Regions from separate parts of the Paenibacillus allorhizosphaerae genome, predicted to be linked through region 2. Evidence: riboswitches for the same ligand, from Rfam matches in the RefSeq annotation. Region 2 holds a riboswitch; each other region holds the start of a gene.
The links. Region 2 has a riboswitch for cyclic di-GMP ahead of ACFQI7_RS10770 (response regulator). Riboswitches for the same ligand answer to the same signal wherever they lie in the genome.
Positions count from the first base shown of each region.

Region 1: another riboswitch for cyclic di-GMP. It lies ahead of ACFQI7_RS22145 (hypothetical protein); the one in region 2 lies ahead of ACFQI7_RS10770 (response regulator).
Region 3: another riboswitch for cyclic di-GMP. It lies ahead of ACFQI7_RS23390 (methyl-accepting chemotaxis protein); the one in region 2 lies ahead of ACFQI7_RS10770 (response regulator).

Region 1 is NZ_JBHSRV010000006.1:161,258-171,104, forward strand. Features, by position in the region: gene ACFQI7_RS22120 (hypothetical protein) at 1-38, opposite strand, end outside; gene ACFQI7_RS22125 (glycoside hydrolase family 43 protein) at 35-1,000, opposite strand; gene ACFQI7_RS22130 (glycoside hydrolase family 43 protein) at 1,170-2,642, opposite strand; gene ACFQI7_RS22135 (ArsR/SmtB family transcription factor) at 2,725-3,669, opposite strand; gene ACFQI7_RS22140 (DUF2935 domain-containing protein) at 3,885-4,697, opposite strand; gene ACFQI7_RS22145 (hypothetical protein) at 4,801-5,100, opposite strand; cyclic di-GMP riboswitch class I at 5,195-5,284, opposite strand; gene ACFQI7_RS22150 (MDR family MFS transporter) at 5,385-6,581, opposite strand; gene ACFQI7_RS22155 (DUF1450 domain-containing protein) at 6,813-7,037, opposite strand; gene ACFQI7_RS22160 (HesB/IscA family protein) at 7,077-7,379, opposite strand; gene ACFQI7_RS22165 (hypothetical protein) at 7,432-7,644, shown strand; gene ytvI (sporulation integral membrane protein YtvI) at 7,700-8,806, shown strand; gene ACFQI7_RS22175 (hypothetical protein) at 8,885-9,118, opposite strand; gene ACFQI7_RS22180 (M14 family metallopeptidase) at 9,358-9,847, opposite strand, start outside.
Region 2 is NZ_JBHSRV010000002.1:486,285-496,131, reverse strand. Features, by position in the region: gene ACFQI7_RS10790 (ABC transporter ATP-binding protein) at 1-106, opposite strand, end outside; gene helD (RNA polymerase recycling motor HelD) at 457-2,820, opposite strand; gene ACFQI7_RS10780 (GNAT family N-acetyltransferase) at 3,051-3,497, opposite strand; gene ACFQI7_RS10775 (metal-dependent hydrolase) at 3,518-4,207, opposite strand; gene ACFQI7_RS10770 (response regulator) at 4,351-4,713, opposite strand; cyclic di-GMP riboswitch class I at 4,799-4,881, opposite strand; gene ACFQI7_RS10765 (Gfo/Idh/MocA family protein) at 5,023-6,003, shown strand; gene ACFQI7_RS10760 (ABC transporter ATP-binding protein) at 6,091-8,310, opposite strand; gene ACFQI7_RS10755 (DUF1854 domain-containing protein) at 8,347-8,940, opposite strand; gene ACFQI7_RS10750 (ABC transporter ATP-binding protein) at 8,937-9,847, opposite strand, start outside.
Region 3 is NZ_JBHSRV010000007.1:41,074-50,920, forward strand. Features, by position in the region: gene ACFQI7_RS23370 (UbiD family decarboxylase) at 1-501, opposite strand, end outside; gene ACFQI7_RS23375 (ABC transporter permease) at 556-1,389, opposite strand; gene ACFQI7_RS23380 (ABC transporter ATP-binding protein) at 1,393-2,217, opposite strand; gene ACFQI7_RS23385 (ABC transporter substrate-binding protein) at 2,236-3,288, opposite strand; gene ACFQI7_RS23390 (methyl-accepting chemotaxis protein) at 3,340-5,439, opposite strand; cyclic di-GMP riboswitch class I at 5,857-5,944, opposite strand; gene ACFQI7_RS23395 (hypothetical protein) at 6,266-6,535, opposite strand; gene ACFQI7_RS23400 (TetR family transcriptional regulator) at 6,623-7,222, opposite strand; gene ACFQI7_RS23405 (hypothetical protein) at 7,392-7,532, opposite strand; gene ACFQI7_RS23410 (hypothetical protein) at 7,793-8,071, opposite strand; gene ACFQI7_RS23415 (AraC family transcriptional regulator) at 8,307-9,203, opposite strand; gene ACFQI7_RS23420 (ABC transporter substrate-binding protein) at 9,418-9,847, shown strand, end outside.

The DNA.
Region 1 (9,847 bases), on a different contig from region 2:
GCATCCGGGTAAGTGGTAGGCTTCGACAGTTCGTTCATCGGTGTTCCACCATTGCGCCGCTTGGCTTCTGCAGCGGGGTCCCGGGGGAGACCGGCTCGCCAAAAACGGGCCTGCCGTCCGCCGTCCAATCGAACCGCTGCGCTCTTACATTGCGCTTCCAGCCTGCTCCTTGGTGCTTGGCCGCATGGTACACGATCCAATGCTCGCTGCCGTCCGGGGAACGGGCAAACGAGCAGTGGCCAGGACCGAACACATCCGATGTCCGCCGGAATACGGGCTCGGGCCATTTGCTCCAGGATGCCGGATCCAACACGTCCGTGTCTTTGCGCGCAGACAACAAGCCTAAGCAGTAATCGTCCGTCCAGCTGCCGCTGGCGGAATAGACGATATGGATGCGATCTTCATGCAACAGCACCTGCGGACCTTCGAGTACCTTCGGATCGCCGATCGTTTCCCAATCGTATTCGGGACAAGCGATTTCCACCCGTTCCCCTTCAATTGTCCAAGGATTGCTCATTCGGGCAATGTACAGCTTTTGACTGACATTTACGTCGCCTTCCCAACCGGACCATATGAAATAGAGCGAGCCGTCTTCCTTTTGCAATACCGTCCCGTCGATCGCCCACTTGTTCGTGCGATCTCCGATGTTCCCTTTGACACGGTAAGGTCCGAACGGGTCTTCGCCTTCCGACTCCAGCACGTACATCCGGTGATTTTCGTTTTTTCCGTCGTCCGCCGCAAAATAGATGTACCACTTCCCCTGCAGCGCATGCAGCTCCGGCGCCCATATGCTTCTGCTCATCGGACCTTCCTGAGGCGGCGTCCACACGACCCGCCGTTCCGCGGTGCCGATCGCTTCGATGGAATGCGTCTGCCACACCGAAATATCTTTTCCCGTCGTTTGCGTGTAGTAATACGTTCCGTCCTTGAATATCATCCAAGGGTCCGCTCCGCCATCTTTGATCGGATTGGCAAATGTGCCCATGTCCTTCTCCTTCATGACAACTGCCTCCCACCGGTAATTTTTTATGCCTCGTGAGCTTGATTGCAGCGATATATACGGGGTGTAATCGTTTATGACTTGATCTCGTCTATAAAAATTTTATCGTTTCCCGTTATTGCACATCAATCATTTTTTTCAATTATTATCGCACTAAAACAACTTATTTTTATTTTCCCATAACGATAATCTCAGACATTCCGGTTTCCGTACCGTCCAGCAGCGTTTGATCGATGATCAGCTTGATGGTGTTCACCTTTTTCCTGTCGACGGTAACGATCGCGGCAGCACCGGGTTCTTTGGGAAACGTGACCGGGATGGGCGATTTGTCATGATCTACGTATAATTTTCCCGACATCAGGCCTCTGCGCACTTCCGAACTGTCATACAGCAGCACATCGGAAATTTCCTTAGCTTTGCTCCATTCCAGCATGACCCAAGCGCCGTCCGTCTCCCCTTCGGTTACCCATTCGCCCGTTCCGTCCTTGACCGCCATCGCATACATGCCGTCTTTGATGTTATCGGCCGGAAACGCCTTCTTCCCGGAGCTGGCCGTTACCCTCGCCTCCGCCGCGATATTGCTCCAATCCGTCGTACCGGACGGCATCGGCTGCTTCGTCATCGTCGGTCCGTTCACATATAACGTCCCGTCTGGCCCGAATCCCATTCGGTCCATGTTCATTTGCCTCGGCGCCCCGCCTTTGGCCGGATCGATATGCGAATGGTAGACGATGAACCATTCTTTCCCGTCAGGCGAAGTCGTTACGCTATGATGTCCCGTGCCCGACACTTCTTTATAAGACGCGCTTAAAATCGGGTTATTCGCATACTTCGTAAAAGGACCCGTCGCCTGCCTGGACGTGGCATAACCGACGGCGTACGCTTTACCGCAATAGCAATTGGCCGAATACATCAAATAATACGTCCCGTTTCGTTTGAGGACGTAGCTTCCTTCGTTCCAACGCATTTTGCCGCTCTGGACCTCCCAGGACTGCTCCGGTTTCAACAGCAGCTTCGGCTCCCCTTTGACCGAAAGCAGATCAGATGCGAGTTCCGCCACATAAATATGGCTCTCTTTGCGGTCTCCGACATCGAAGAGCGTTTTCGTGAAATACATAAAGATTTTGCCGTCATCGTCCTTGAAAATGAACGGATCGATGGTGCCGAATCCAAAGTCGAACAGCGGCTTCTCGGAAGGATGCTTGAACGGCCTTTTCGGGGAATCGCTAACCGCAACCGATAATTTGGGGATGCCGTCCGAAGCGGCTGCCGAAAAAAACATATAATACTTGCCGTCCCGTTCGATCACCTCCGGCGCCCAAAACTTCGTGCTCGCCCATTTCAGCTCCTTGCCGCTAAGGGCAACGCCTTCCTTATTCCAGTGGACAAGATCGCGCGAGGAATACGCCTCGAACTTGCTGCCGCCGGTCGGATAAGCATAATACGTTCCGTCCGAAGCCTTTAAAATGCTTGGGTCCGGCGCGTTTTTGAGCAGCGGATTTTGATAATAAGCCGGCGCTGGCGATCCCTTGACCTCCTGAACGGGCGGAGCAGGCTCCGTCAAGCTGCAGCCTCCCATCCATAAGAGCGGAATGGACACAATGACACTAAACAAGCGGCTTGCCCTAGCTTTTGCAGTCATGTTCACCCTGAACCCCACCATTCAACAATATTCGTTTAATTTCAACAAATGTTAAACTAATAAAGTGAAAAAAACCTAATCCTCACGAGGAATAGGACTCTCTTTTTTTCGGTTCATAATCCATGCGAAGCAAAATATCTTGATCGTAGTTGCCGAATCTGCGGCCGAACAAATTGATTCCCCCTTGATTGACCGCGTCCGGCTTAATCCCGATGCATAAGGAGAAAGAATGCTTCCCGTCGATGTCCAAATCGCCCACCGTAAGGTTCGATACCTGGCTGCCGTCGATGAACGTGCCTTCCGTCGTGACTTTCCACTTCTTCAACACGCCGTACTGCGTTACGTGCGTCTCCCACCAAGCCGGAGTCAAGAGGCCCCGCTCCCCGCCGAAATCGCCCGGACTCATCCAGGTGCCGAGCTCGATCCCGTTAATCCATACCGTTATATCGGAAGGATAATCTTTGTTGTGCAGCGGCGCTTCCGAGCACAGCTCCATGGACACCTCAATTCCGGTGAGCCGGCTGTTGAAAGGGATTTTGTTCGGGAACCGGTACTCCACAAAACCTTGCCGGAACCATAAGATTTGCGCGTTCACTTTGTCCGGCTCGTAAAAGCTCCGCGGATCGTCGTAAAAACCGATCAGTCCCGTTTCGGAAGCAAGACCGCAGGTCGGGATAATATCGCAGTCGACGTAGTGGCCGATCGGCATGCTAATATATTGATAATTCGCCGGGTCCACTTTTTCCGTTTTCCCGAAATCGACAATCATGCGGTCGTACAGCGCCGAGCATACTTTTTGCGACCCGCGGATGCCCGGGATCAATTCCGTGCGGATCAGCTTCGCCTCCTCCAGCTTTTTCACATTGACTGTCGCGGTGGAAGCCGGTAAATCAAACATTTCGGCAATTTCGTTGACGTTAATCCTTTTTTTCTGTATCGCTTTAAAAATTTCAATGCGCAGCTCGGAAGAGAGCGCTTTTGCAATTTCAGCCAATTCATCGATGTTGACAGACAATACTTGTGACATGTAGGGCAGTCCCTTCCAGTTTCTATACATTCGTTCTTATAGTAATCATATAATTTATGAATACATGAAGTAAAGACAATACTTTTACCGTGATATACGCGCATGAAAAAAAACGCTGCTGTGAACAGTACCCCAATTGTTAGACACACCTTAGCAATTGGAGGTGCAGTTCACTGCAGCAGTCGGCTTTTTCGCTTCTTGAATCGTTTCAAAATTTATTCCGTACGCGGCTTTGTCGGGTCGCAATTCGGCGAGTTCAGCTCCGTGACCTGCGACAGCTTCGTTAAATAGTAGCATTCTTCCCGGGCCATGTGGTCCGCCATCAGCGGCGTCAGCGTACCGAGCGCTTCCCGCGTCAAACGGAGCTCTTCCAGCTCCCGTAAAAATTGCTGGAACAAAGCCATCTCCAGCTCCACTTCCTTATTGAAACGGGACAGCGCAGGAAACTTGCGAATATTCGCTCTCATATAGCCGGCGAGCTCGACCGCCTTCACATAAAATTCGCGAAATTCGCGGTCAAACGTCCGAGCCGTCTTCATAAGCCGGCTTTCCGCCATATCGAGCTCGCCCGCAATCGAAGCGGCATGGCCGAAAGCGTCCTGGAGCCACAGCAAATGATGATGAATATCCTCGTAGACGGGCGCCGGCTGCCCGGATAGCAAGCTTCCCAACACCCGCATGTATTCTTCTAGTTCATTTACCATATGGCTGAGAAACGACGGTGACAGATGAAGCCTGATCTTACCTGTCAAATGACGGTGCAGCAGATAAAGCTTGAACGCTCGGAGCTGCTGCGTCCATGAAGCCGCATCGCGCGTAAGCTCGCTTACTTTCTCGACCTGTTCCTCTTCCCGCACCCGCATCAGCAACTGATCGAACGCTTGAACGAAGCTGCCGGCCCGCGCGATTTCTTCCCGTTCCTCCGGTGAAAGCCCGTCTTTGATAAAACGGGAATGATCCCCCAATATTTGCAGCCAAAACCGGTGCTCGAACAGAGCGGATTGCACGAAATCGGGATGGTAGGTCACGAATGATCCCTCCTTGTTTGGCGATTCCCCATACTTTGACAAAAGCATCGTATGCACAGGAGCCCAAACAGGTGCCTACTCCATCCACGATTTCCATTCAAGTTTAGGCGTTGCGGACGGCCATCGTCCGGCAACCCAAATAGTCGTACAGCGACATAAACACGTTGCTGTCCGCTTCGCACCGTAAGGAAAGCTTCACTTCGCCGCACCAATAAAAATTAATGATGTGCTGATGACGTCCCGCTACCATTTCCACATCCCAGCATGACGACATGAGCTCATACACTTCGCGGTTAATGAACAGCTTCGGCCCTTCGGATGACGAGTACACACCGATCAAATCGGAGCCGATCTTCGTGTAAAAGCCTTTCCGGGTCATAATATTCCAGCCCTTTTCCGACATCCTTGTCAAACGCTCCTCTCTGAAACAAAAAAGACTCTTCCGTCGCAGGACTGCAGTAACGGGAGTCCGTCTATGGTTACGTCATCACCGTTCCTTCGACAACTGGCTGGCATGGCTTCAATCATCGCTTTAGCCCCTGTAGTTTTGCGTCCTCGGACTTTCGTCCGGGTTGCCCTTATCGAGACCGAAATCGAAATTTGTCTCATTATGATTCTTCTTACATATAAAGAATAAAAGATTAGACCTAGGGATAACATGATCCTTTATTCTCATTTCAACCGAATTTAACAGGTCTTTCGAACTATTTCATGGAGACGGTGGCCTTTCCAGTAAAAGAAAGTACCGAATACGGTCACGACGGCAAGCAAGAAAAACAGCCGGTTTCCGCCCCAATTCGACAAAAGGTAGCCGCCGATCAGCGGTCCGATAAAGTGCCCGATATTAGAAAATGATTGCGCACCGAAATAAGTCCCCCGCATCCCTTCAGGCGCGAGCCGGTCGATCAACACGTTCGCCGCCGGATAATTTAAGATCTCGCCGAGCGTAAACAGAAACATCGAAATCATGAAAGCCGTCCAACTGTGCGACAGAGCGTACCCGATATCGCCGAGCGCGAACATGACGTTTCCTGTTACGATCGCAACGATCGGCGCTCTGCGTTCCGACCACCTGGAGATCGGCGCCTGCAGCAGCACGACGATAACGGCGTTCAAACTCATAAGCAGCGCGAACAGGGCTGCTCCTTTCGCCACGCTTTGCTCTACGTATTGCGACAGCGTGACCGTCATCTGCGAGTAGCCGATTGCCCCGATGATCCCCCCACCAATGTACAAGCGGAATACGCGATCGCTGACGATAATCCGCCACGCCGAACGGACCGTCACGTTCTTGCGCTGTTCGCCTTCAATCGTGCGTATCCCGAATTTACGAAGGAAAGTGTACAATATCGCCGAATAGATGAAATAAATAAAGCCGGTCACGAGAAACGGGAGCCATGCTTCGAACACGCCTACATAGGCGCCGAGCAGCGGGCCTACGGCTACCCCGACATTAATAGCGATATAGCGCATCGAAAATACTTTGAGCCGCTTTTCCTTTTCCGTCACATCCGCCATGAGCGCCTGGGATACCGGTTCATAGAGCGATCGGCATAGCCCGTTCAGCATATTGAGCAGCATGAACGCCAACGTCGCCTTCGCAAAAGCAAATCCGGTGAACACAACGACCCAGCCGAGCAATGCGGTCATCATGATCGCTTTGCGCCCTACCCGGTCCGACAAGGCGCCGCCCACGAATCCGCCAACCGTACCCGCCAGCGAGCCGAGCCCGATAAACGCGCCGATCAGCAGCGGACTTAATTGGGATTCGCGGGACAAATAGATCGCAAGGAAGGGCATGCTCATCGATGAGGCCATCCGGGCCATAACCGTACCGACCAACAGCAGATGAACGATCGGATGGTATTGCTTCAGAAACGGCATCAGACGTCCGGAGCCGTAATTTCTAAGTTGTGCCAGCACGGAGCAAATCCCCTTATTATACCAATGGTTAATTAAATAGAATTATATTATACAAGATGAAACCGCTCTTGCCCATAGATGGATGCAATATTGCCTCCGCTTCGTTTCAACCATTTTGATCCACACAAAAACAGGACTGTTTGACCCCTATTCGGGTCAAACAGTCCTGCACGGCCGGCAAACCGGTATTGGTTATTTTTTTACGTATTTCTGCACTTTCTCGATGACTTCATCTTCCGTCGGTGCGGTGACATACCGTCCGTTAATAAAGATGAATGCGAATCGCGAGCACGGACCGCAGTACGATTTGCAGCCGACTTTGATCTCGGCGTCGGGCGCCATCTTTTGCAGCTTAGGCAGCGTCGTTTTCATTTTCATGTGCTTGCACTTGTCGCAAACACGAATATCGTTGGCCATGCGTATGTTCCTTTCCTTGAAGAGCTAGCCGATCGGCTCTTAGTGGTCGCCGTGGTTGCCCTTGCTCGGATTGGTAATCGCAAAGCCTTCTTCCGGGACATAAAAATAATCGATGCGGATGCCGTCAAGCAGCGGTTGATCCTTCTCCAGAATGACATCGATGTTTTTATCGGTCGATACGATCTCATCTTTGTCCGTCGGCGTGTCGAGACTCATCCCATAGTGGGCATGATCTCCATGCTGATGCGTAATATAGACGCGGAGTTTGAGAGACTTGTCCTCTTCTTGCTCCAGCTCTTCCAAAATTTTTTTTGCCGCATTGCGCGAAATTTTACAGTTCATCGGGTACATCTCCTACCGCTTGTGTTTTAATCCATTGTATAGAAAGCTGCGCATGAAAGCAATACCTGATGCCGCTCTGCTGCGGCGGAGCTTGTTGCTATCGGGCTCTCAATCCTATAAAATGGAAGGTACGAGCCGCACGGCTGGCCACTGCAAGAAACCGGCGTCCGTTATCGGAACGCTTGACCGACACGCCCGCTTCAGCGGGTATGCGCCTTCTCCTGCAATGAGACAGGCCCTGTCCAGAGCGTTCATGCTGCAATAAATCAAACTGAGGGTGCCTTCAAGGTGCTCCGGTACTAAGATGCCGAGGTGGAAGGATGCTCTCCTTTTATAAAAAATATTACAAAACGATCTTCGATATCGCGCTGCTCGTTGTGACGGTATATCTGTTCATGTTTTTATTCAGTCACCTGTACCGGATCGCGACGCCGATCTTCTGGGCGTTCATCATCTATATGATTATCGAGCCGCTTGCCCGTTTCCTGCACCGGAGGGGGCTGAAAAAATCGATCGCCTCGGCAGTCGCTACGATTGTGTTCATTCTAGTCATCCTTGGCCTCATTACGGGAGCGGGCGCCATCTTTACGACGCAAATTATCAGCTTGAAGGATAAGCTGCCGGATTATGCCGCCGTGCTCGAAAAGCAGATCGTGCAGCGTACCGACCAGTTGAACGACCGGTTCGGTTCACTGCCTACACAGCTGGAGCTGCTGGACAAGCTCAAAGAATATTCGGCCGAAATTACCAAGAAAGCGACGGAAATCGTCCGCGACTTCCTGACAGCTACCTTCAATGCAATCACGTCCATCTCGACCATCGTCGTTAACTTTGTCATCGGCGTTGTGCTCGCTTACTTCCTCAGCGCCGAGATCGAATCATGGAAGAAGACGGCGAACGAGAAGACGCCCCGTACGTTCAAAACCGCGTTTCAGTTTTTACGCGAGAACGTTTTGGCCGGTATCGTCACGTACGTAAAAGCGCAAGCGAAGCTGATCAGTTTGACGTTCGTCGTCGTCTTCATCGCGCTGCTCGCGCTCGACGTGAAAAACGCGTTCTCGATCGCCCTGCTGTCAGCGGTGTTCGATGTGCTTCCACTGCTAGGCGTCTCGACGCTGTTTATTCCATGGATCATTTACTTGCTCATCGTCGGGCAAACGGCGCTCGCCATTTGGCTTGCCGTCCTGCTGGCTGTAGTCGTCACCGTCAGACAAATATTGGAGCCCAAAATTACGGGAGATTCGCTGGGCGTATCCGCATTTACGATGCTGTCGTTCATGATTATCTCTTTATCGCTGTTCGGCGTTGCGGGATTGATTCTATCCCCTATTTTGATCATTTTAATCAAAGCGCTGTACGAGCAAGGCTACTTGAAAAAATGGATTCGCATGCCGGCAGAGGAATACGAACCGGAACGAACGATATAAATTGTAAAAAGGACCTGCACGGTGGATTGTTCAACCGTCAGGTCCTTTTGCTTATGGTTGTTGCGGCACCATGGCCGGTCAAGCGCCGTACTTTCGCTCCGCCCGGCTCGTAAACCAGTTCATCAGCAGCAGCGTGACGGCCACATCGTCAATCGGCAAATAGGGCAGCACATCCGGCATAACAATGTATACGAGCGCCGGAACGGCAAACAAAAGCTTCTCCCCCAGCGGCACCTTCGGCGAACGCAAGAGCGGTACAATTCGGCTGAAAACGTGACCCCAGCGGCGCAGCGACAACAAGCGATACCACATAACGCCTCGCTTCCCTTCCATCCGTTATAGTAACAGCTTGATTACAGCTTATTCGTATTATACTATGACATCTTGAAATACGAAAACCGGCTAACATGAATGTGATCCGGGGGTATCGAGCGATGGAGTGATGGAACGATATGCGAAATGTCGCTTATCGTAAGATCAAAGCAGATAACAAAAAAGCGGTATCCTCCGGGAGAAATCCCCGAAGAACCGCCGCCTTTATCGTTCCCGCTTTATATTTGAAGTCCTTCCAACAGCAAGCCGATCATATCTTCGTAGATGGCATCGAACTGCTCGATCGGGAGCGGGTTGACCCCGATGCCGGCCTCGACCGTAAAGCCATAACGCCGGTACTCCTGAATGAACCAGTCCTTGTACCCCGCGTCGCTGCAGAACAACTTGACCGGCCGGTAGCCGCTTGCTTCGCCTAATCGGATTGCAGCCTTTTCCGCCCCTTCCGGTTCCATGTCCCGGTAGTTCCAGTAAATTTCCTGCCCCTGCGTATGGAGGGCCATCACCAGATGAAAGTCCCGGCTGCGGGTAAAAGCTTCCATCGCTTGCGCTTCCGGCTCCGTTAGCGGCGCTTCTCCCGTGTAATCCCGCGGACCCGGGCCTGGAACATCCCGGCGGTCGCGTTCCGCATCCCAGAATGCGGGAAACTGGTCATTCAAGTCCACCCCGCGAACATTGGCTTTCCATCCGGAAAAATCTCGGCTCCCCCTG
Region 2 (9,847 bases):
AAATGCTGAGCGTGACGATACTCGCCCGCTGCGTCTTTAAGTAGCGCCTTAGCAGAACAGTATATTCGCGAATCGGTATTTTTCTTTTTTGCGCAGTGTTGCTCACGGTACCGATCCCCCCATGTTATGAACAATAACAATGTCAATAACCATAATTTCAGAAACAACATGGATCTATTATCACGGTTCATAAAAATGAAAGCAAGCTAATTTCATACCAAGCTTAACGTTCCGTCCTTCTTTTATTCCGCGGCTAGTTGGGAGGGATCTTATCACCCGCCCCGTTCACTTATCGCTATCCCTCTGCTCCTCATTTATATGAAGCATATGCCGGAGTAAAGAATAAACTCGAAGACGTGAAGTTGCTCGAACCGTAAAATGACTCGTGAAAAACCTCCGAATCCGCGCTTCAAAGCGGGCTCGGAGGTTTGGTTTTCATGCACGACCGGACCGGTGTCATCGGCGGACCGTCGATACCGTCTCGTACGTATCCTTGTTCACTGCCGTAACGAACGGACTCGCTTCTCCGAGCGAGTACAAGCGCAGCGTATGCATGGCCCGCGTACATGCGGTATAGAACAGCTTGCGCACATCTTCCGTCCGGTATTGCTCGTTCGAAGCGTTGTAGATGACAACGGCATCGAACTCCACCCCTTTGGCGAGGTAAGCCGGTATGACGAGCGTCCCTTTCTCGAAAGACGGCGAACTCTTGGTAATAAGCCCAAGCGGCAGTCTGTCTTTCAGCGCATCGTAGACTTCCGCGCTTTCGCCAGCGGTTTTGCAAATGAGTGCAACGGACTCGTATCCATCAGCGTACAGCGCTTCGATATCCCGAACGATTGCGTCATGCAGGTCATCCCGGCTCCCGGTCAGCGTCAGTACCGGCTTCTCTCCGCTCCGGTTGAACGGCTCGATGGCGTCTCCGCCCGGCACCATGCCGCGGGTGAACCGGACGATTTCCTGCGTCGACCGGTAGCTGCGCGTCAAGCGAATCACTTCGGTTTGATCGGCCCCGTAGAGCTCCGTCAGCGGATCGATTTCATGCAGTACGGAAGCATGGACGTAGATCGCCTGATTCAAATCGCCGAGCGCCGTCATTCTCGCCTGAGGAAACAGCCGCTTCAAAAATTCGAGTTGGAACGGGGAGTAGTCTTGCGCTTCGTCTACCAGAACGTGACGTACGGATGTATTCGTCTCGAAGCCGAGCAGCAGCTCCCGCAAATACAAGTACGGCGTCGCGTCCTCGTAAGGCAGCTCCAACCGATCCAGTCGCTCCAGCGTTTGCTCGCAAACGAGCGGCCATGCCTGCGGCAGTTCCTCCCCGCCCTGCAAACCCGCGATCCGATCCGGGTTTTCGAACAATTTCCGGTACAATCCGAGTACATCGACATACCGAAGCCGTTTGATGCGCTGACGAACCAGCTTAAGCTTTTCGTTTACGACCATTCGCGCGAGCAGCTCCCGCTCCTTGTCGAAATCGTCGAAAGTAAAGTCTCTCCCTCGCTTACTGCGGCGCAGCTTGCTGTAAGCCCGGTGATAATCTTCGTTGCTCAGCAGCTCGATCTCATCTTCCACCCAATGCTTCTGCCATTCCGCCTCTTCGAACTCGGCGATTTTCTCCAACAGCCACTCGCGCATGAGCACGATGCGGTTCGTAAGCCGAATCGACGGATCATACTCGTAGAACCGCTCAAGCAATTGTTCGGCGGATACGATGTCTTCTCCTCGGAAGCGAATAGCCTTGAACAGCATGCCTTCGTGCTCCAACCGTTCTTTGTAGGCACGAATCGCCTGCAAATAACCGAATGACGATTTGTAGCGAATCCCGCTCACTCTCGCCGCTTGATTCAGGTCGTCCGCTCCCGTAAGCAGCGATTCGAGCTGCGCGAACGGGTCCTCGATCTGAAATTGCTTACCGAGTCGGTGCTCCAAGTATTCCTGAAAAGTCGTTTGCTGCATGTTTTCTTCCCCAAGCTCGGGAAGAACCGTGGAGACGTAGCTGTTGAACAGCGGGTTCGGCGAGAACAGCACCATCTGATCGGCCTTTAATTGTTCCCTGTGCTTGTAGAGCAGGTAGGCGACCCGCTGCAATGCAGCCGATGTCTTTCCGCTCCCGGCGGCGCCTTGCACGATTAGCATGCGGCTGCGGTCGTTGCGGATGATCCGGTTTTGTTCCTTCTGGATCGTCGCCACAATCGTCCGCATTTGCGAATCGGAAGTGCGGCTGAGCACCTGCTTCAGCAGCTCATCACCGATCGTCACGCCGGTATCGAACATCAGCTTCAATTCGCCGTTTTGGACGGCATACTGCCGCTTCAACAACATCTCGCCGGTTATCTCTCCGTGAGGCGTTGCGTAAGCCGCCGGACCGGGCGGGTAGTCGTAATAAAGACTGGAGATCGGCGCGCGCCAGTCATAGATCAAGTACGTTTCGCCGTCATCATCGGCAAACGAAGCGATGCCCAAATAAATTTGCTCAGGCCGCCGCATGCCAGTTTCGGTGAAATCGATTCTGCCGAAGTATGGAGAGACGGCAAGCCGCTTCAGCTTGCGCAGCGTTTCAGCGGCGTGACGGTAGCTTCGCTCCCGTTCGGACAACACCTCGACCTGCTGCTTCATGCTGAAATACGTCTCGGTTATATCTTCCGCCGTGCTGAGGTTGACCGTCACCTCATCCCAAAAATGTTTGCGGATATCGACGACTTCCGCTTTCGATGTTCCGATCTCGCTTTCCAGCCGTTCGATGCGATCCTTGATTTTTCCGGTTACCGAATGTACCCGTTCCTGCTCTGCTTTCCAATCTTGTTCCGTAATACTCATCCTATCGCTCCTCTTCAAATGATGTGACGATCCACAACCGAATTTCACGTTTGACAATGAGGGTTGATGGTGCTATAATTATTGTAGGAAGATACTGCAAAGATAGTTTTAATGCGATGCAGACACCAAAACATATTGTACCACCGGAAGCTGCCGAAATCAACGGGGCTTTTTTTATTTGCCTAAGCAGTCGGAACAAAAAACGGAGGATTCCCTCCGTTTTCTGATGGCTATAATTGCTTCCTCATCCGTACATGCCATATGCCGGCATCCAAGAACGGTTCACTCGAGATCGTCTCGTAGCCCAGCTTCCGATAAAAGGCTTCCGCCTGCGTCTGAGCATCCAATATGACGGCCGGTACGCCGCCTTCCCGAATATCCGCTTCCATCGCATCGATGATGATCCGCCCGATCCCCTTGCCGCGATACGACTTCAGCACGGCAATCCGCTGCAGTTTTGCCGTCAACCCGTCGTACATCCGCCAACGCGCGGCAGCGATCGTCTCTCCGAGATCATTGCGTACAACAAAATGCCGGCATGCCTGCGGCGAAGCGTCAAACTCGTCCATTTCGAGGTCGCGGGGAACGTTCTGCTCCTCCACGAACACCGCGATTCGGACGGATAAACCTTCCTGCAGCTGCTCATCCGTCTTGACCTTGATGATTTCCACTACCAAAGCAGCTCCTTTATCGTCGATTATATTGTCATCTTTTCGCCCGGCGAAAGCGATCGGCCGCCAATACCTTTTTCCGCCAACCGGCTTATAAACTGCTCTCCGTTTTGCGCAATCGGCGGGAAGGTGTTGAAGTGAAGAGGGACGACCTTCTTCGCACCGAACCATTCGGCAGCGGTAACCGCATCTTCCGGCCCCATCGTGAACAAGTCGCCGATCGGCAAGAAGGCGAGATCGACCTGATTGCGTTCCCCGATCATCTTCATGTCGGAGAATAACGCTGTATCGCCGCTGTGCAATATCGTCATCCCGTCCCACTTGATAATAAATCCGGCAGGCATTCCGGCATATACGATTTTACCTTCCTGGTCCACAATGACGCTGGAGGAATGGAACGCTTGAATCATTTGCACTTCGGCAAACCCAAGGGAAACTTTGCCTCCGAGATTCATTCCGAGCGCTTTGGCCCCCTGCCAGCCCATATACGTAGCGAGCTCATGAATCGCTACGATGGTAGCGTCATTGTTCCTCGCAATCGGGAGCGCGTCGAGCGTATGATCCGTATGCCCGTGTGTCAGCAGCACGTACTCCACTTTGATATCCTGCGGTTTGGTTACAGCCAGCCCGTTCCCGGATATAAACGGATCGATAATCAGCGAATGTCCGCCATGGGTTAGTTGCACGCAGGAATGTCCGTGATACCAAATTTCCAATTCAAATCCCTCGCTTTCCAAAATGATCACAATACTATGTTTGCGCAAGCAGCTTAATACCATTGTACTATCCGAATGCGCCAAACTCCAAATTTCGCCGATTCAATCGTTGGCGAATCTCATGTTACATACGGACCTGGCTGTCATCCGGCAAAAGCTTTGCGGAACGCCTCCATGACCCGCTCTTTATTGAAAGGCTTGACGATAAAATCGCTTGCCCCCATATTTACGGCCTGAATCAGCAGCGCCTGCTGTCCCATCGCCGACACCATAATAATTTTTGCGGAAGGGTCCATTGTACGAAGCTTGCCAAGCGCAGTGATTCCGTCCATCTCCGGCATCGTGATATCCAGCGTCACCAAATCCGGTTTGTGTCGTTCATATAATGTCAGCGCTTCCAGACCATTGCTTCCTTCCGCAACGGTTTCGTATCCGAGCTCTTGGATCACGTTTTTCAGCATCATTCTCATAAACAATGAATCGTCGACGATTAATATTTTTTTCACGTGTTCCGAGCTCCCCCCCACTAAACGTAGAAAAGCCCCCCCAATTGCAAAAGGGAGGCCTGTTATCTCTTATATCCTCATGTCCTTCGGCAGCTGGCTGACATTGTTTACACGTTAGTCCCTTTAGCTTTGCGTCCTTGGCTTTCACCAAGTTTGCTTTTATGTACCGACAAAAGTATTTTCCAGTTGTATTATAGCATCCCTTCTAGAAAATACAAGTAAAATGATAGATTAACCCATTCATTGCTCCCTAATACTGGTATAATGAGTTTATACTGTACGTCAACAACCATCGGAGGGATGATCATAATGAAGGAAATCAGGTGGGGGATTATCGGGTGCGGGAACGTGACGGAAGTCAAAAGCGGCCCCGCTTTCCAAAAAGCGGAAGGATCGCGGCTTATCGCTGTCATGAGACGGGACGGCGCGCTTGCGGAAGATTACGCCAAACGGCACGGTGTTCCAAAATGGTACGACCGGGCCGAGGCGCTTATTACCGATCCCGAGGTCGACGCCGTCTACGTGGCGACGCCGCCGGCCTTCCATAAAAATTATGCGATCGAAGCGGCAAAAGCGGGCAAGCCGGTCTACGTGGAAAAACCGATGGCGATGAACGCCGCCGAATGCGAGGACATGATCGCTGCTTGCCGTGAAGCAGGCGTACCGCTCTTCATCGCCTATTACCGTCGCGCGCTGCCGCGGTTCCTCAAGGTGAAACAGTGGCTCGACGACGGCGCGATCGGCGAGGTACGCACCGTCATCACCACGCATCTGGCGAAGCCGAGCGCCCATGACTTGAGCGGAAGCTCCACGGCATGGCGGATTAAACCGGAGTTGTCCGGCGGCGGGTACTTCTACGATCTTGCCAGCCATACGCTGGATCTGCTCGATTTCTTGCTGGGACCGATTGAGCGGGCCCATGGCTCGGCCTCGAATCAAGCCGGGCTGTACGAGGCGGAAGATATCGTTACCGGCAGCTACACGTTTGCTTCAGGTGCCCACGGTACCGGAACCTGGTGTTTCACCACCGGTTCTCGGGTAGATCGCAACGAAATCGTCGGCAGCAAAGGCCGGATCGTCTTCTCCACCTTCGGGGAAACGCCGATCCGGCTCATCCGCGAGCAAGGAGAAGAGGAGTGCGTCATTGAGCATCCGGCCCATATTCAACAGCCGCTCATTCAATCGATCGTGGGTCAACTGCTCGGCAAGAGCTTTTGCCCTAGCACAGGCGAAACCGCGATGCGAACGAGCCGCGTCATGGACGCCTTAACGGGCGGCCGCAACTTGTAATGGAATACGGGGAGGCAGCAAGACGATGCAGCCGCCTCCTGGTGAAAAAGCTGCCGGGCCCCCGGCAGCTTTTTCGCTATTGCTATGCTATACAGCCGTATCCGCTTGCCCGGCTTTCGGTTTGGCCATGCCGCGCTGCGCGGTTACGAGCTTGTAATAAATTCCTTTCTGCTCCATCAGTTCTTGATGGCTTCCGATTTCCGCCAATCGCCCTTTATCCAGCACGACTAGCCGATCGGCGTTACGCAGCGTCGTTAGCCGGTGGGCAATGGCCAGCGTCGTACGATTTTGGGTCACCCGCTTGAGCGCTTCCTGAATCGCCGTCTCCGTCTCGATATCCAGCGACGCCGTCGCTTCATCCAGGATCAGGATGCGCGGGTTGTTCAGCACCGCTCTGGCGATGGCCAGCCGCTGCCGCTCGCCGCCGGAGATGTTGTTCCCGTTCTCCTCCAGCTTGGTGTCGTAACCGTCCGGACAGCGGATGATAAAGTCATGGGCGTTGGCGATTTTGGCCGCTTCAATGACCTCCTCGAACGTGGCATCCGGCTTGGAATACCGGATGTTGTCGGCGATCGTCCCGCTGAACAGAAACGTTTCCTGCAGCACGACGCCGATTTGTGACCGCAGCTCCTCCTGCTTGATATCCCGGATATCGATGCCGTCTATGCGAATGCTGCCTTCGGTCACATCGTACAAGCGGGAAACGAGATTGATCAGCGTCGATTTGCCTGAACCGGAATGGCCGACAAGCCCGATCATCTCCCCCTGCTTTACATCAAATTCGATTTTTTTGAGCACCGGCTCGTATGACTTGTAGCCGAACGTAACGTCATGGAACGAAATGGAGCCCTGAATCGAATGCTTCTTGGAATGATGCTTGTCATACACTTCCGGCTGTTCGTCGATGACGGAAAATACGCGGTCGATGGAGATGACGGCGTTGGCTACCCATCTCGGCATGAACATGAGCCAGGCGATCGGGCCGAAAATCATCGATGCGTACATCGTAAACTGGACAAGCTCCCCCAGCGTCATTTCCTTGCCGATAATCATGCTGCAGCCGATCATGAGCACGAGATATTGTCCCATTTGAATCAAGTAGTTCGTGACCGGCGATAAAATGCTGAACAGCTTTTCGCTTTTGATCGAAGCGTCGGCAAAATCACGGTTGAACTTAATGAACCTTCTTATTTCCCGCTGCTCCTTGCCGAACGCCTTCACCACGCGAATTCCGCTCAGCACGTCATGCAAAAACGAGCTCGCTTTGTCATATACGCGCCATTGCAAATGAAACAGCTTCCACAACACGTGCTTCCAAATGTAAACATGCAAGTAGGCGACAATCGGAGCCGGAAGCAGCACGACGCAAGCGAGACGCCAATCCGCATGAAACAGCAAACTCGCTGCGGAGACAAGCACGATCATTTGATAAATCGCGGTCGTGCACAGCTCTTGAATCAACTGCCGGATTCGTTCCGTATCCGACGAAATGCGGTTCATCATGTCTCCGGCCCGCTGCGACGTTAAAAATCCGAGCGACAGCTGCTGCAGCTTGTCGTACACCATTTGTCGCAAATCGGCGGCGATCGACGAGCTGACGCCCGCCATAATCCGGCCTCTGGCGATGCCGAGCAATTCGCCGAAGAGCAGCACGGATAACATCCCGCCCAGCGCAAAGAAGAACATCTCTACGCTAGCGCTCTGACCTTCGGGCGGCTGCAGCGCGGAGTTGACCATCACCTTCTGGAAATACGGGCCAAGCATCGCGAGACCGGCGGAGACGAGCAGGACGGCAACCCCGAGCCCGAGCTTTTTCCAGTGGGCCTTGGAGACGAGCAGCAGCCGTTTTAAAGCCGCCGCCTTGTTCATGCACTTCGGGCAAACGCGCGTGCCGGAAATGTACGGGCCGCCGCAATTGGTGCAGATGGCTTCCTCTTCGTTGTTGTAAATTTTCACCGGGCTGTTCTCGGCCTTATCGTTCAATATTTTGGCCATGTAGCCATAGCGGGCCGCATGCTGCATCGTCACTCTGGCGACGATCCGCTTCGAGCCGTTCTCCGTCGCTTCCAGAACGGCATTGCCGATGAGCGGCACGATTTTGTAATCTCTCGCTTCCGCAATCACACCGCTGTCCAGCGTCTCGCCATATTCGATGCTAGCCCACTTTTCGTGTCCAATGACGAAATAGCCTTGCGTCCTCATGCCGCCTAACGTCAGATCGGCAGGCACGCAGTATTCGATATGCTCTCCGACGGCATGCTGCGCTGCGAGTAAATCGCGTTCGGAGAGCGTATAATGTAAATTCATCGAAACCTCCGCTTTCTCCCATGTACTGGCGAACGATTACATGCACATTTCGACCATCCGGTATTCTTTGTCACTGAGCTTCTCCAGATCGGGAATAACGAACCGGTTGCCGTCCACATCCGTAACCAGCAGCCGGTTCTCCCCAACCAGCTTCGCGTTGCTCCCACCGCTTCGCACCGTAAAACGGCAAATGCCCGAGGTCGTCTCCGTTTCCCAGTAGGAGTAGCCGAATTCATCCTTGATCTTGATGACCCTCGTAATTTCCGGTGCGAAATAGCGGACCCGCACCTGCTCCTCAAGCAGCACGGCCACATCGGGCGGGAACTCGTCAAGCGACCGGATCATTCCGATCTCTTTGTTCTCGAACGTCCGGATGGATAAATAAATGCGCTTGTTCGTATGCGGAAAAGAACAGTGCACATAGACGGAATCGGTCTGCACGCCGTCAATCGTTACGTTCAGCATCCGGCCTTCCGTGATGTCAAATTTCGTATTGGCCGGCGTCATATAGCGGATTTGCGCTGCCCCGGCGAGATCCGACTCGTTGTTCCGTTCGCTGCCTTTCTCCGTCCCGACCGGCATCGATTTTTTCTCCGGAGCGTTTTCCGTTTCCGTAACCGCTGTCGTCATGCGATGATCCCCTCTTTCATTTTGAGCGCTTCGTCATGCTTTTTCACGAGCTTGCAGTATTCGCCCTCTTTGCTCATCAGCTCGTCGTGCGTCCCGGCTTCAACCACTTTGCCCTGGTCCATCACCACGAGGTAATCGGCGTTGCGAAGCGTGGACAACCGGTGTGCGATGGCGATGGTCGTTCGGCCTTTGATGAGCGAATCCAGCGCGTCCTGAATTTGCAGCTCCGTCTCCGTGTCAAGCGAGGCGGTCGCTTCGTCGAGAATCAGTATTTTCGGATTGTACAAAATAGCTCGCGCGATCGACAGCCGCTGCTTCTCACCGCCGGACAAATTATGGCCGCCCGTTCCGACAATCGTGTCGTATCCGTCCGGAAGCTTCTCGATGTAATCGTGAGCGTTGGCGATTTTGGCGGCGTAAATAATATCGTCAATCGTACAGTCGGGATTCGCGTAGGCGATATTCTCGGCAATGCTGCCGGAGAATACATACACATCCTGCGAAACGATGCCAATATTTCGCCGCAGCGAGGCGGTCGTCAAATCTTTGACGTTGATGCCGTCGATCCGTATTTCGCCCTCCGTCACGTCGTACAATCGCGAGATCAGGTTGACAAGCGTCGATTTCCCCGCTCCCGAATGTCCTACGACGCCGATCATCTGGCCGGGCCTCGCTTCCATGGATACGCCCTTCAGTATCGCTTTGTTCGGCTCGTAGCCGAAGACGACGTTCGATACGCGAATCTCGCCTCTCAGCTCCTCCAGATGAATTGCGTCGGCTTTTTCCGCTACGTCCGGCACCGTGTCCTGTATTTCGAAAATGCGCTGGGCCGCCGACATGCAGCGCGACCACCAGTTGACGATATTGTTCATAAACTGAATCGGACCGTACAGCATGTGCATATAGC
Region 3 (9,847 bases), on a different contig from region 2:
TAAGTGCGTCGGCGCCATATGTAAGGCAACCTTATTGCCTTCCAGCACGTGAATTCGGCAAATCGACACGTTCCGGCGTCCCGTCTCCGGATGCTTGGCAATAAACACCCCTGCTGAAATATAACGGCCGCCGTCTTTCTCAGAGATAATTGGAATCGGCAAGTCCCGTAGCAAATCCACGTCGGTGGTCACGACTTCTTGCACCGGTCCCGTCTCGACGAGCTCCGGCTGAATCCCATTTTCAATCGCCTCCAAAATATACGGCTGGATTTGCTTCTCTTCCAGACCGAAGGCGTGGCCGAATTTACGGCGCTCGTTGAGCAGATTGCCGATAATCGGAACGTCGTAGCCCTTCACCTTATCGAAAATGACGGTCGGTCCGTGCTTGTATTTCCATAAATGCGCAGCGGCTTCGAAGTTCCAGTCTACTTCCTTGCTGATCCGCAGCAGATCCCCTTGCTTCTCATACGCCTCCAAGGCTGCCCGCAGGCTTTGCTCCATATGACTTCCTCCTTTGCGTTTCTCATGAAAGTTCATGATATGCATCCTGCGGTCTTATTCCCGACCGACGTTTCCATTTTGCCAAGGCGCGATTTTTTTCTCAAGCATTCCAACCAGTTTGGTCAATCCGACCCCGAGAATCATGAGCACAATGACCGGCACGAACATCGTAGCGGTTTGAAAGCTGTTGCCGGCGTTAATAATTACGCCGCCAAGACCGCTGATGGCCGAGAAAAACTCAGCGATAATCATCGCAATGATCGCTTTCCCGACGCCTAGCCGCAAACCGGTCATAATGTACGGAATGGTCGCAGGTATAATAATTTTCCACATGATACCGGACTGATTAGCCACGAAAGCGATCCCTACTTCGATCAGCGCTTTAGGCACCTGCTTTACGCCATCCGACGTATTGATGATGATCGGAAAGACGGTCAACGTAAAAATGATCGCCATTTTTACCGTAAATCCAAGGCCGAACCACAATGTAAACAGCGGCATTAACGCGACAAGCGGAGTCGCATAGCCGGCCAAAACATATATATTGATCGCCGCTTCCACAACGCGATAACGTCCGATCAATAGCCCTACCGGGATGCCGACGACCGCTGCCAGGAAAAAACCGGCCGCAAGCGGTTGAATGCTTTGAAAGAACGCTTTGACGAGCACGCCGGAACGCAGCAGTTCCCAGAAAGCAGTGGCGATCGCCGACGGATACGACGAGAAGATCGGAGAAATTTGCCGGCCGAAAAATTCCCAACATAATAAAACAATGATTACGGAAAGAACCGTAACGTAGCCTAGCTTAAACGGTTTACTTTTGGTGCGCCGTTTATGCGCCGACGCCGTTTCGACACGGCTGGCAAGCGCCTCAGGGAAATCGTTCATCACTCACCGCACCTCCGCCGGAATGGGATTTGCCTGCAATGTACTTGCCGTCTTGAGCGTTTTCCAGATATGGTACCTTTTCTGATTAAATTCTTCCGAACCGCGAACCGCAATCGTGTCCGTCCGGGGATGAGGAATATGAATGTCGACGATTTCGTGAATACGCCCCGGGCCCGGGAACAATACCAACACTTTATCGGCAAGCAGCACGGCTTCATCCAAGTCGTGCGTGACGAATAGGATCGTCTTGGTCGTCTGTTGCTGAATGCGCAGCAGTTCTTCCTGCATCGATTCGCGCGTCTGCGCATCCAGCGCGCCGAATGGCTCATCCATCAGCAATACTTCGGGGTCGATAGCAAGTGCCCGTGCAATGCCTACGCGCTGCTGCATCCCGCCGGATAACTGATTGGGCCGATGATGCATAAAGTCTTTCAAACCGACCAGCTCGAGATAATGCTGTGCCGCCTCGCGCCGTTGCTGCTTCGGAATCTTCTTGACTTCAAGTCCGTACTCTACATTTTCGAGCGCGCTGCGCCATGGCAGCAGACCCGCATGCTGGAAAATCATGCCCCGGTCGAACCCGGGGCCGTTCACCTTGTTGCCGTCGATCTCAACTGTACCGGACGATGCTTGCTCCAGACCCATTAAAATCCGGAGCATCGTCGTTTTGCCGCAACCGCTCGTTCCGGCCAACGCCACGATTTCGCCCGCATTGACACTGAAGGAAACGTTGTCCAAGGCGCGGATGACTTGTTCTTTGTCCTCGACCCACACCGTAAACTGCTTGCTGATATTGCTGACCCTGACCTTCGGTACTCTAGTGTCCATGAGATCGCCCCTTTCAGTTTATTTGGAGCCCGATACTTTTTTAAGCGCTTGTTCCCGGAATGACCCGTCCACAATGGAATTGACGTCGACTTTGCCCTTCATGCGGCCAAGCTCGATTTGCAAATCCTGCAGCCACTCGATTTTTTTCACCGGAATTTCCAGGTTCGGCGAAACGAAGTTTTTGTTTTTAAACTCATCGTATACTTGAATGATGCCTTCGTTATCCGTCGGCACGTTCATCGTTTTAGCTGCCAGTGCAATCGCTTCGCTGCGGTGTTCCAGCGCATAGGTTAGACCTTCGCTCTGAGCCGCCAAAAATCCGACCGCTCCCTGCGGTCTGTCCTTAAGCGACTTTTCGCTGGCGATGACTACAAACCGCGGATAGTCCGGAATCACGTCGGACGCATAAGCCAACACCTTGATGCCGTCGGAAGCGGCGTTCACCACGTAGTCGCTGTTTGCCGCCGTCGCGTCCAGCTTGCCGGCTACGAGTGCTTGGTAACGTTGAGCGTCTGCTCCTGCATTGACGATCGTAACCGAATTGACATCGATTCCTTTTGCTTTCAACATCGCTTTGGCCGACATCTCCGGCATCGAACCCGGAGCGGAAGTACCGACGGTTTTCCCTTTCAAATCATCAAAGCTTTTGATGTTGCTTTTTACGTACAGCACGAACGGGTTGACCGATAACGTGGAGCCGATCACTTTGAGCTTCGCGCCTTGCTGTACGGCCGTGAGTGCCGAAGCCGGGTTCGCTTCCATCGAATCGATTTGGTCGGCGACGAGCGCCTGCAGCATCGTAACGTCGCTCTCAAACTCCATGTATTCGATATTGACGCCGTGCTTTTTGAAGAAGTTTTTCTCTTTCGCCATCAGCTGGTACGATGCGTCGCCTCTGGCTTTAACGATCCCGTGCTTCCACTTGACCAATTCCTGCTGATTCTGCGCTTCCCCTTTGCCGTCCTTCCCGCCTGATGCCGGCGTCGCTTTTCCACCGCAGCCCGTTAAGGCCAGAGCCATGACGAGCAGCCCAGTCACCCAAATTCGTTTTGTACCTCTCCATCCCAACATCAATAAGTCCCTCCCAATCGTTACTTTGGATCTTTTATATAAATCCTGCTCCTACACTTTAAAACGCCCCATATCGGTTTGCAGACTCATCGCAAGCTCATTGAGCTTCCGTGAATACGATTGAATGGTTTCGGCGGATTTCAACTGAACGGAAACCGAAGAGTTGGCGTCCGATGCCTTATCTCTGGCGACTCCGGCGATATCCACCATCTCCTCAAGCGATGCGGAAACTTCCTGGGAGCCTGCCGACATTTCTTCCGCTGCTGCGGAAATTTCCTGAATTTGCTCCGCGACTTCCTGTACGGATTCCAAAATATGACGGAATGAAGCTTCCGTCTCTTTCATCATGTTGGAACCGATATTGACATCCTCTACGCCCTGATTCATGGCTTGTACCGCTTGGTTGACGCTGTCTTGAATGTCCTTGATCAATCCGTCGATGCTTTGCGCCTGGTCTTTGCTTGCGTTCGCCAGCTTCTTCACTTCTGCGGCTACAACGGCAAAGCCGCTGCCGTGTTCGCCCGCTCTGGCCGCCTCGATCGAAGCGTTCAGGGCAAGCAGATTCGTCTGATTCGCGATTTCGCTGATCATTCCTACGATTTGGCCGATCTCGCTGGACCGCTGCCCTAACGTATGGACGATTTGCGCCGCCAATTGCACGGTTTGATGAATCGAATCGATCTGACCAATTGCCGATTGCACGAGCGTATTCCCGTTCTCCGCTCTTGTGGACGCCACGATGGCGGCCTCCGATACGGTCGAAGAGGATTCCGCAATGCGCTGAATGCCGGCAGCCATTTCGACCATGGCCGTGGACGATTGCTGCGCCGCCTCCGATTGCGTATACGATCCTTGGGCAATGTCCCCGATCACCTGGTTGAAGTGTTCCGTCGAAGCCGCCGATTGGTTCGAGGTTTCGAGCAGGATCGTGGATGACTCCGCCACCTGGTCGACGACCTTCTTGTTCATCGTAATCAGCTTCTCGAGAGAGGCCGCCATTTCGTTGAACGACTGGGCGATGTAGCTCATCTCATCCTTGGTCTGAAGCCGGATTTGCGTACGCAGATCCCCGGCCGCAAGCGTCGCCGACGCTTCCGACAACTGACGAATGGATCGGATCACCGAGATGTAGAACCCGGAGAACAAATAAACGGATAAGACGATCACGAATACTACCAGCAGCATGACCCACACGATCGTGCTCCGGTTGCTGTCCATCCGCTCCTTCGTTATTTCGTCAAGCGTCGCCGAAAGCGCGCTCAGCAAAGCGGCATTCGCCTCTTCCGTCTTGGAAACGACGATGTCGAATTCGGATTTTTGGCTCATCATTTCGGCAGCGTTGAGCATTTTGGTCCCAACCAGATCGGAAAATGCGTTGGATGCCGAAATCGCTTGTTCCGTCGGCTTTTGAAGCCGCTCTGCGTACTCCGGATTTGCCCGGAAAAACGTATCCATGGAAGTTTGCAAAGCGTTCATTCGCGACTTCACGGAGGCTGTGCGCAGCCATAACTTCTCATCCTCCGTCAAAGAGCCTCGCGCTAATACGTCGGGACCGATGCTTTTCATCACCGAGGTATTGTTCGTTTGCGGAAGCATTTGGCTGGCATACGCGTTAAAGAGGTAAGAGGTTCCTTCATAGCTGTCGAAGTTGACATTCGAAGCGTCGCCGACCGCCGTAATCAGGTTGTTAAGCTCCGTCATGAGCACGGCGTACAGATCTACAATTTCTTTCTTATCCTTAAGCGCCGCCTCTTTCAACTTGGCGTGCTGCTCCAGCACCTTCTCCAACTTTTCACCCGTAGCGGCTCCGCTGCTATACTTGCGCTCGCTCACGGATAGTTCGTCAATCGCCGCAGCCAAACGTTTCTTTGCCTCATCCGCTTTGCTCGCATCCGATGACAGTAACGCTTCGCGGGAGGATATCGTTTCATTTACCGCCAGTTGAATCGACTTCACATAGCTCAGTCCCCGCCCTACTTCGGATCCAAGGCGGATTTGCTCCATAATCTGCTTGCTTAACAGCAGGCTGATGACAATGGCCGGAATGATCAAAAACAGACCGATCAACGCAAACTTCAAGGAAAATTTTAGTCTGTTCATGGCAAAGACTACCGGTTGAAAAATCGTCGTCAGCAGCTTGAAAGATTTCATAAATGCTCGTCCTCTCATCTCTTGTTCCAACCCACGCCGCACCGAAGTTATGTAGTAACTTGAGTGAACTCCGCTGCTGTTGTGGTGCCCTTGTCTATCAAGGTCCTCCGGTCATTGAATCTATCAGGCTTGAAGAAACCGACGGGGAGACGTGGCACAAGCTTTTCTTCTAATCTGGTTCTGTCGAAACATGGTGACTACAACGGCAAGACGATTGACATCGTTCTGCAAAATCCAACATAAATTTTACCGTTCACTTGCGAAACCCTATCATTGCCGTAACTTCATGTCTGCTTTTATATCACTCTTGCAGCAATAGCGAAAAAGCGATGCAGCATTTTTTCAAAAATATGCATGATAAAGAACCATCCGGGTCAACAACGGACAGATTCAGCAACGATCATTCGTCCTACCTCCTTTGGAAACCCAGCCGCCATAGAAAAATTGATCCTTTAGGCCTGTGGCTTTGCGTCCCCTTCTTTCGAAGAGTCTGCCTTTATCAGTAAAGTAGTTAGTCATTATTCCTCATTACCATAACACAGCAATTTACAACAATCAACATCTTTTGCAATATTTAGGGCACTTCAAATAAAAGTTGTCCTACGAAAGAACTACTCAATTCGCTGATACGATTAAGCTCGTGCAAATTATGACGAATTAGCGAACACGGTCGCTACGACCGTAGCGGAGGAAGAAAACCGGGGCAACCAAGTTTGATATATTGGGAATAACATATGATAGATTCCAGTATAACCCATTTGGGAGAGTTTGCCAACCAAAAAAAGCCAGGTTGGCCGGAACCTGGCTTTTTCCTCGTTTATTGGGTTTACCAAACGCGCCTTATGCCGCGGGTTGAGGACGGCTTTTTCTTTTTGGCACGGGCCGTATGAACTTGCCCTTGCCTGCTGCGGCCTTCGCTCGTTCGTACCGGCCCGGAATTTCCCGCTTTCGCGTCGGCCAGCAGTTTGGCGACCTGCTTCACCATTGGAGACATTTGCTCCGCCGACTGATAGATGGCATTCACTTTATCAATAGCGGTAATAATCTCATCCAGACTTTCGTTGACGCTGCGGATCATCATTGGAAATCGATTCATGATACGGATCACCCTTTGGAAGCTAGTTAATGTATATTATGCAATTTCCAGGGCGGGCGGTGTGGGCGGATGTCCCCTATCCGTCCGTTATGTTTCCTGTTCTTTGACCTCCAGCGCTTTGAAAATAAAATCGACGGCATGATCCGCCATCCATTGCGGATTCGACTCCGTTACGGACATGATCGGTTCGAAATGCGGAAATTTTTTATGCCCCAGCGCGACCCCGATAATGAACATGAACGTGTGATCCAACGATTCGAACCGGAAAACGCCTTCACGTCTGCCTTTCTCCAGCAGCTCGCGCACCTTTTCCCATACGGGGAACGTGATGGCGCGTATCGTATCCGACCGGGGGCTTCTGCGAATCATTTCCTGCTGTATGATGCCGCTAAGCTCCGTATCCGTCATGCTGAAAAGGATGATTTCCTTCACGATCAGCCGTAAGCCCTCTACAGGTTGGTTAAGCGTTTCCTCATATTGCTGCATCCGCCGGCCCGGGAAAAAGTAGTCGAATACGGCATGGAACACTTTCTCCTTGCCTCCGAAATAATAGGACACCAGCGCCACATTGGCGCCGGCTTCCTCGCAAATTTGCCGGACGCTCGTCCCGTCAAAGCCTTGCTCGGAAAATAGCTTTTTAGCGGCGTGCAGTATGCGTATTTTCATTTCCGAATCTGTCTGCGCCATACAACATCCCTTCCGTAAATGCGGCCACTCTTGCTTGCACGACTGGCTGAAAGCCTTTACTTTATAACCATTATGAAACTTTGCACCGGGAAGTGCAAGCCACCCGGGAACGCCGGTGGCAGGAAGGACAAGCTTGGCGCTGAGCGAAACCCGGTCTAAGGCCAGCCGTCTATGAATTCGACGGCGCCGGCGACGCCGACCGCGCCCCTCCGGGAGCGAACGAAACGTCTTTGCGCACGGCCGTAGCGAGCAGCCCGACCACGGCGCAGACGACGAGAATCATCGCCAGTGCGGAAGCGTCAGTAAGCATTAAACGTTATTTTAAATCAAACGTTTGATTTAATAAATACTCAACGAATGGAAAATGCTAACCTTTTTATAGATTGCCTATGTACCTTGCTTGTGAATTCGGACGGACACCATCACGTGTCTTACCACCTTCGCAAGGCTCCCTGCCAGCATACGTTGTCGCTAATATAAGTAAGCTGTAATAACGCAGGGAGCCTCGGTCGCGGCTTACGGCGGAGCCGGATTCATACTACCGGACGGACCGCCGGCCTCGGCGATGCATCAGAGGCGATGCGAGCTGCGCAGAATGATGACGAGCAAAATGTACAATACCAGAATCGCTCCCGTCGTCGTCCATACGCCATGGATACCGTGGTGATGGTGATGCTTTTTCGGCGCGTAAATATTGATTTCTTCATAGCTTGCATGCACGTTAACCGGAGAAGCGTAGATCGGTTGAGACGGCATGACAGCCGGGGAAACCGCAGTAGGATAAGGAGCCGGCATCGGATTCGCCATCGGACTTACCATCGGGTTCGCCATTGGTTGATACTTTTCCATTGAAATAGGCACCTCCATGAATTGGGCAGGCTGCACGCCGCGTTGGTCAGCTGAACGGGCAGCCCGCAGTCGCTTCGACTGTTTGCGTGTTCCCTATCGAACACATCATTAGTCTATGGAGATCTACCTATCGGGAACACGGTATTCACCCATATTTCGGCAAAATTGGACTCTCGCCCGCTGCAACGGTCCAAGCAGGCTTCCATTTGCTGGACGCACGGCCGAAGCGCAGTGCTCAGCGCACGTTCCCCCGTTCATCCGTTTCCGCTATGTGACAGCGCTTGCGGTATTCCGCCGGGGTCACGCCTTTCGTCGCACGGAAGATGCGCGAGAACGATTTGAGGGAACCGAAACCGACCTCTTCGGCTACATCACAAGCGCTCATGCTCGTGGAAGCGAGCAGTCCGCAAGCATGGCGGATCCGGACCTCGTGGAGAAAATGAATGAAATTCATGCCGATATGTTTTTTGATTTCTTCGCTCAAATGCGAACTGCTCATTCGAAAACGGTCGGCTATGCCTGACAGCGAGATCGGCTCCCGATAATGATGATGAATATATTGGATGATCGGCCATACCGAACTCATCCCCGACTCTTCCTTCGGTTTCGCGCCCTCTCCGTTCCTTCTCAAGCGATCGAAACGCACGAGAATTTCCGTCAGCTTCGCCAGCATCAGGCAGTTTCGCCACAGTCCACTTCGGTTGTACGCTTCATGATGCAGCTGAGCCAGCATGCCGGTCATCCATTCAAGCTCCTTACCGCAAAAGTGTATGTAGGAAGGCAGTGATTCCTTCGAAAACAACAGCTCCCGAAAATCCATCCACACCATGGGCGCCTGGAAAAGATCGATGCCGAACATACAGTTGTACAAACGCAGCGGCTGCGGCGATGAAACGAAGATTTCGTGGATTTGGTACGGCAGTAAAAAGGTGAACGTCCCGGGCTGCATCGGATGCTTGATCCCGTTGATTACTTCATAACCGCTCCCTTCGATTACCAGTGAAAATTCCAGAAAATCGTGCCGGTGCGCAGGAAAATGACGGTATATTTGATTAATCGTAATATCGAGCGGAAACGACTGCGAAATATGGGGGTAGTCCGTCAGCTGTTTGTTGATCGGAAAAAAAGTCATCTTGTTCACTCCTCACGAAAAAATGGGATCATTAGCGAAATTGTGTCCTACGTGATCCTGCCTATTTCTTTACAATGAAAAGAAGTTAGAACGAAATGAACGCTTACTACCCGCCGTCCCTCTCCGCTGCATAGTGTTTTGACTTCCTTACTGACGGCACGTTTTGCAACCGCATACATAAAATTATATATGTTTTATCGAAAGGGGTATAGCTATGAAATTAACACGAGCTTGCCTGGCTGCGACCGCTTTTTCGCTTATGCTGTGGGCGACGGCATGCAGTTCCGGATCGGGCGGCAGCACCGGGAACGGACCTGCGGATGCAGGCAAAAACGCAGTGCCGCAAGTGTCCACCGACCCTGTCACGCTGAAACTCGCCATCAACATCGGATGGCTTGGCCCGGACGAATTTCAAAAATATTTCGAAGAGCCGGTCAAAAAGCGCTACCCTCACATTTCGTTTGAAATCTTGGATATGACCAAGCCTGAGCTCGCACTCGACAAGCTGCTGGCCAGTGGAAACATACCGGATCTGGTCATGTCGGCCTCACCTATCATTTACCGCTACATGGGCACCGGATTGGAGGAAAATATCGAGCCGTTGATCAAAAAGTTTAATCTGGATCTTTCCCGGCTTGATCCGG